DNA from 2 places in the Mixta hanseatica genome. Region 1 is predicted to be linked to the other one. Evidence: predicted binding sites of a transcription regulator. Region 1 holds the regulator's gene; the other holds the start of a gene.

Region 1 (3,569 bases):
AGCCCGCTGCTGGCAAAGGGTTCGCGCGTGAAATCAATCTTCCATTCGCCCTTTAGCGAGTTAATGTTTTTAAAACGTAGCGACAAAATCTTCATGGCTGGCTCTCCTCGCCCTGATAAAGCGCATCCAGCGTGCCGCTAAAGAGCTGGCGCACGCGGGTGCATCGCGCCTCGTCCGTCTCCTCTTCCTGCTCCAGTCGCCGTTCAAAGACTTCTTCTACTTTCAGCTCGCTCAGCGTTTCGTTTTGCAGGCGGGCAAGCGCACGTTCGCGCTGCTCACGGCTGCGGCGCATCAGTAGCACCTCCACCGGCAACCCTTCGGTTAGCGCCTGGATATGCTGCTGCATGTTATGCAGATATTCCTGCGTGGTAATTTCGATATCCAGCCACACCGGACGCGGCGGAGCAGCATCGGCAAAAACTTTCAGCTGCTGTTCGATCTCCGCCAGCGTGCCCTTGATGGTCTGCATCGGCTGAAAACCCGGCACCGGCAGCGGTTCAACGCCGGCCAGCTTGCCGTCGGCAAAACTGACCAGAAACACGCTTTTCTGGCTGCCCAGCTCATCAAAGCTGAGCGGCAACGGCGAGCCGCTATAGCGGATATGTTCGCTGTTGGCGATGCGCTGCGCCCGATGAATATGGCCGAGCGCGATATAGTCGGCGGCGGGAAAGGCCTGCGCCGGAAAGGCATCCAGCGTGCCGATATAGATATCGCGCACCGCTTCGCTCTTGCTGACGCCGACGGTAGTCAGATGGCCAGTGGCGATCACCGGCAGCGGCTTCTCTGCCCGTTGGCTCAGCGCGCGGGCGTGTTGGTAGCTGCGCTGATAGTGCTGCGTGATGGCGTTCAGCAGGCTGATCTGCTTTTGCTCGCCGGACTGCCCCGCCTGGCTGCGCATAATATCGCGCGGACGCAGGAACGGGATGGCGCACAGCACCGCCCCCGGCTCGCCCTGACGGGTCATCAGCGTTAGCACCTGCTCTTCAGGATCGCCGCTGGCGGCGGCAATCACCCGGGTATTCAAACAGGCCAGCAGCTCGCGTGATTCGTTAAGCGTGGCGACGGAGTCGTGGTTGCCGCCCAGCACAATCAGCTGACAGCCGGTGCGATGCAGATCCACCACGAAGCGGTTATAGAGTTCGCGCGCATAGCTGGGCGGCGAGCCGGTATCAAAGATATCGCCCGCCACAATCACCGCATCCACCTGATGCGCTTCAACCTGCTCAATCAGCCAGTTAAAAAAAGCCTGATGCTCGGCGGCACGGCTGCGGGTATAGAAAAACTGACCGAGATGCCAGTCTGAAGTGTGAATAATGCGCATAGAACTCCCAGCTAATAGCAGAACGCCGGAGGCGATTATAACCAGAGCCAGGCCGCAGAAGGGAACTGGATTTCAGAAGCGGCGCGTTGGTTGCCAAAAATGCTTTCTGACAGCTTCACAAAAGCGTTATTAAAGCGCCACGGGGGCCGTGCATTTTTCATAAATCTGTCATAAAACTGACGCATAATGACGCCGCAAATCCCCGTGACAGAGAGTCACATTCGCAGGAGCAATAATGGCTAAGCGCATTCTGGTTGTCGAAGATGAAGCCCCCATCAGGGAAATGTTGTGTTTCGTGCTGGAGCAAAATGATTATCAGCCGATAGAGGCGGATGATTATGACAGCGCCGTCAACCTGCTAATCGAACCCTGGCCCGATCTGATCCTGCTTGACTGGATGTTGCCCGGCGGCAGCGGCATTCAGTTTATTAAACATCTCAAGCGTGAAGCGATGACGCGCGACATTCCAGTGATGATGCTGACGGCGCGCGGCGAAGAAGAAGATCGGGTGCGCGGCCTGGAAGTGGGCGCCGATGACTACATCACCAAACCGTTCTCGCCTAAAGAGCTGGTGGCGCGCATTAAAGCAGTGATGCGCCGCATCTCGCCGATGGCGGTGGAGGATGTGATCGAAATTCAGGGTCTGAGCCTGGATCCCTCTTCCCATCGCGTGATGTCAGATACCACGCCGCTGGAGATGGGGCCGACGGAATATAAACTGCTGCACTTTTTTATGACGCACCCGGAGCGCGTTTACAGCCGCGAACAGCTGCTGAACAACGTTTGGGGCACCAATGTTTACGTTGAGGATCGCACGGTGGATGTGCATATTCGGCGGCTGCGTAAAGCGCTGGAGCTGACCGGCCACGATCGCATGGTGCAAACCGTACGTGGAACGGGTTATCGTTTCTCCGCTCGTTACTGATCGGAGTCTGCCCCGTGCTGGAACGCCTCTCCTGGAAGAGATTATTACTGGAACTGGTGCTGGTCTGCCTGCCTGCGCTGCTGGCCGGGCTGCTTATCGGCTATCTGCCGTGGTTCCTGCTGTGCGCCGTGCTGCTGTTGCTGGGCTGGCATTTCTGGAATTTGCTGCGTCTGTCGCACTGGCTGTGGACCGACCGCACCATGACGCCGCCTGGCGGACAGTGGAGCTGGGAGCCGCTATTTTACGGGCTTTACCAGATGCAGCTGCGCAACCGTCGTCGCCGTCGTGAACTGGGGAACCTGATTAAACGGTTTCGCAGCGGGGCGGAATCCCTTCCTGACGCGGTGGTGCTGACCACCGACGAGGGCACCATTTTCTGGTGCAACGGCCTGGCACAGCAGCATCTTGGCCTGCGCTGGCCGGAAGATAACGGCCAGAACATCCTTAATCTGCTGCGCTATCCTGAATTTTCTCGCTATCTGCGTCAGCAGGATTTTGTTCGTCCACTGACGCTGGTGATGAATAATCAGCTGCATATGGAATTCCGCGTGATGCCTTACAGCGAAGGGCAGTGGCTGCTGGTAGCGCGCGACGTGACGCAGATGCATCAGCTGGAAGGCGCGCGGCGCAACTTCTTCGCTAATGTCAGCCATGAGCTGCGTACGCCGCTCACGGTGCTGCAGGGCTATCTGGAGATGATGAGCGATGCGGTGCTGGAGGGAAAATCACGCGAAAAGGCGCTGCAAACCATGCAGGAGCAAACGCGCCGAATGGATGGACTGGTGAAGCAGCTGCTGACGCTGTCGCGTATTGAGGCCGCGCCCGCGATCGATCTGGCGGAGAAAGTGGATGTGCCGATGATGCTGCGGCTGCTGCAGCGCGAGGCGGAAACGCTGAGTAACGGACGCCATCAGATTACCTTTCATACCGATGCGCAGCTAAAAGTGTTCGGCAACGAAGAGCAGCTACGCAGCGCCATCTCTAACCTGGTGTACAACGCGGTGAACCATACGCCGGAAGGCACCCATATCGAGGTGAGCTGGCAGTTTTGCAAACAGGGCGCACTGTTTGCGGTGAAAGATAACGGGCCGGGCATTGCCCAGGAACATCTACCGCGCCTGACCGAGCGTTTTTATCGGGTGGATAAGGCGCGATCGCGCGCGACCGGTGGCAGCGGGCTGGGGCTGGCGATAGTTAAACATGCGCTGAGTCATCACGGGGCGCGTCTGGCGGTCGTCAGTCAGCCGCATAAAGAGACCTGCTTTAGCTTTATCCTGCCGACAAGGTTGATTGTCAGTCAGCATCTGCCGGACAATGCGGCGC
Region 2 (3,569 bases), 900 kb from region 1:
CTGCAGCGCAGCGAAGAAAAACAGAAAGTTGTAGCTGATCTGCTGCCATACCGAGGCCAGCACCACCAGAAACATCGCCTGACCGCTATTCTGGGCGTGGTTCCAGTTGTAGCCGAGGCTCTGCAAGAAGTGCGTTATTAGCCCGATGCCGGGATTAAATAAAAACATCCACAGCACCGCGGCGATTGCGGGCGCAACCGCGTAGGGCAACAACAGCAGCGTCTGATAAAAGCGCTTCAGGCGCAGCACATAATCGGCCAGCGCGGCGAACAGCAGCGAAATCATCAGCCCAAAGCCGGTGACCAACGCGCTGAAAAGCAGCGTGGTCCAGAAAGATTCAAGGTAATAAGCGTCATCCAGCAGGCGGCTGAAGTTCTCCAGCCCGACAAAGGTGCTGGAAAAACCAAAGGGATCGACGCTTTGTACTGAGTACCAAAGCGCCTCGCCGGCAGGCCAGATAAAGAAGATCAGCGTGATGAGCAACTGAGGGAAAACCAGTACCCAGGGCAGCCAGCGTGACTGGAAAACGGGACGAGAACTCGACATGCAGTAATTCCATAACAGATCGGCACGGGCGGTGCGTAACATAGCGCAGCGCTAGCCGGGCCGCCGCAGCGGCCCGGCGTCTGCTTACTTCACCTGTTGTTCGAAGCGACGCAGCAGCAGGTTGCCGCGCTGGACGGCGGAATCAAGCGCGGCCTGCGGGGTTTTGCTGCCGCTCCAGACGCCTTCCAGTTCTTCATCAACAATGGTGCGGATCTGCGGCATATTGCCGAGGCGTAAACCTTTGGTGAAAGCCAACGGAGGCTTGTTCAGCATCTGGCGCGTAGCGATATCTGCGCCCGGGTTCTTCTCATAGAAGCCCTGCTGACGCGTCAGTTCGTAAGCGGCCTTGGTGATCGGCAGATAACCGGTTTTCTGATGCCATTCGGCGGCGTTTTCCGGCTGAGCGAGATACTGTAAGAATTCCGCGACGCCTTTGTAAGTGGCGTTGTCTTTGCCCTGCATCACCCACAGGCTGGCCCCGCCGATAATGGCGTTTTGCGGCGCGGAAGGCACGCTTTCGTCATACGGCATCATGCCGACGCCATAATTGAATTTGGCATGTTGACGTATATCCGCCAACGAGCCGGATGAAGCGGTGGTGATGGCGCAGTCGCCGTTATAGAACTTCTCGGTAGATTCATCCTTACGGCCAAAATAGGTGAAGTCACCTTTTTTGTTCATCTCTTGCAGCATGGCGATATGGCGCACCTGTTCCGGCTTATTGAAAATCAGCTCAGCGCTGGTGCCGCCAAAACCGTTATTTTCGGTAGCCACCGGCAGCCCGTGCCATGCGCTGAAGTTTTCAATTTGGATCCAGCCCTGCCAGCCGCTGGCGTAGCCGCATTTCATGCCCGCCTGACGCAGCGCGGCGGTATCTTTTGCCAGCTGCTGCCAGGTTTTCGGCGGCTGCTCCGGATCTAATCCCGCTTTTTTAAAGGCGTCTTTGTTGTAATAGAGTACCGGCGTAGAGCTGTTAAACGGCTGCGACAGCAGATGACCGCTTTTCGCGTCGGTATAGTAACCCGAGACCGTGGGAACAAACTGCGATTCATCGAAGGTGATGCCCGCATCGTTAAACACTTCATACACCGGCTTGATCGCTTTAGAAGCCATCATAGTAGCGGTGCCGACTTCGTAAACCTGCAAAATCGCTGGCGCTTTGCCGGTACGTACCGCGGCGATACCGGCGGCCAGGCTCTGCTCATAGTTGCCTTTATAAACCGGTACGATTTTATAATCGGGATGTGCCTGGTTAAAACGTTGAGCCAGTGAGTCAACTTCTTTGCCTAATTCGCCTTCCATGGAGTGCCAGAACGGAATTTCCGTCGCGGCCAGGGCGTTGCCGCTCAGTGCCAACCCCAGCACCATGCTGAGAGCGGTATGACGAAACGTAAAGGAGGACATAGCATTTTCCTGTGACATTGTAGGTATGCGTAAAAACACACTTTTTTTGTTCGCAACGTAACATGACACGGAAAAATGACGGTGAGATAACCAGCAGGTGACGGAAAGATGACAGCGAGGTTGCACTGGGCGGGCGGAAACGGGCGCTGAACGATGAACGCGTTGAGGATGCCAGGAGTAAAGGTTTTGCCGGACGAGCGGAGACGCAAGCGAGGTTCCGGCCTTCCGTAAAGCAACTGCCGTCATCCATGACAGGCTCGGCCCGCGCCTTCCATGGCGCGGGACGCTTTACTTCTGGCCGGAACCCCGCCTGCCCTGAGCTTCGGTGTCGCCTGCTTAAAGCATCTTCGGGCTTTGGGTGTCGCCTGCCGTGTGATATCAGGCGCCAAGGTAAGCGCTGCGCACAGCCTCGTTAGCCAGCAGCGCATCGCCGCTGTCCTCCAACACGACGTGACCGTTTTCCAGCACGTAGCCGCGGTCAGCCAGCTTTAATGCCTGATTAGCGTTTTGCTCTACCAGGAAGATGGTCATCCCCTCCTGGCGCAATTGCTCAATGGTATCGAAAATCTGTTGAATGATAATCGGCGCCAGCCCCAGCGAAGGCTCATCCAGCAGCAGCAACCGCGGCTGGCTCATTAGCGCGCGCCCAATCGCCAGCATTTGCTGCTCGCCGCCCGACATGGTGCCTGCGCGTTGAATACGCCGTTCATGCAGGCGCGGAAACAGCTCATAGACCTGAGCAATTCGCTGCTGATACTCCTGACGGCTGGCGAAAAAACCGCCCATCGCCAGGTTCTCTTCCACCGTCATCCGCGAAAAGACCCGGCGCCCTTCCGGCACGATAGCAATCGCTTCGCGCATAATGCGCGCCGTTTGCCAGTCGGTAATATTTTTACCATCAAAGGAGATGGTGCCTTCAGAGGCGCGCGGCTCGCCGCACAGGGTACCCAACAGCGTGGTTTTTCCCGCGCCGTTGGCACCGATCAGCGTGACGATTTCGCCCTGATTTATCTCCAGGCTTACCTGATGCAGCGCCTGAATCTTGCCGTAATGCGCGCTAACCTTGTTAAGCGTTAACATCGGATTCGCCATTTTATGCCTCACCTAAATATGCACGGATCACGTCCGGGTTGTTACGTACCTCTTCCGGCGTGCCGTTTGCCAGCGGCGTTCCCTGGTTAACGACATAGATGCGATCGGAAATGCCCATCACCAACTTCATATCATGCTCAATCAGCAGCACCGTAACCTTATGCTCGCCGCGCAGTTCGGCAATCAGCTCATCCAGTTCATGCGTTTCTTTCGGATTCAGGCCCGCCGCCGGCTCATCCAGCATCAGAATTTCCGGGCGCGTCACCATGCAGCGGGCGATTTCCAGCCGCCGTTGCTGACCATAGGCCAGATTACCCGCCTGCCGGTTAGCCATCTCTAACAGTCCGACGCGCCGCAGCCAGTTAGCGGCCTGATCCAGCGCCTCGCTTTCACTGCGTCGGAAAGCGGGCGTTTTCAGCAGGCCGGCAAAGAGCCCGCTTTTCAGATGCTGATGCTGCGCCACCAGCAGGTTTTCAATCACCGTCATCTCACGGAACAGGCGGACATGCTGGAAGGTGCGCACAATA

What was found. The regulator PhoB, encoded in region 1, activates phosphate uptake and scavenging genes when phosphate is short. The targets are predictions, from matches to a motif close to CTGTCATAAAACTGNCNNAT.
Region 2: ugpB (sn-glycerol-3-phosphate ABC transporter substrate-binding protein UgpB) is a predicted target of PhoB. The motif match lies at 2,046-2,065, and genes of this name have one in related genera.

What each region holds. Positions count from the first base shown of each region.
Region 1 covers NZ_CP082904.1:1,195,997-1,199,565, forward strand. The annotation lists gene K6958_RS05710 (AAA family ATPase) at 1-95, opposite strand, end outside; gene sbcD (exonuclease subunit SbcD) at 92-1,321, opposite strand; gene phoB (phosphate response regulator transcription factor PhoB) at 1,557-2,246, shown strand; gene phoR (phosphate regulon sensor histidine kinase PhoR) at 2,261-3,569, shown strand, end outside.
Region 2 covers NZ_CP082904.1:298,531-302,099, reverse strand. The annotation lists gene ugpA (sn-glycerol-3-phosphate ABC transporter permease UgpA) at 1-546, opposite strand, end outside; gene ugpB (sn-glycerol-3-phosphate ABC transporter substrate-binding protein UgpB) at 631-1,950, opposite strand; gene livF (high-affinity branched-chain amino acid ABC transporter ATP-binding protein LivF) at 2,329-3,042, opposite strand; gene livG (high-affinity branched-chain amino acid ABC transporter ATP-binding protein LivG) at 3,044-3,569, opposite strand, start outside.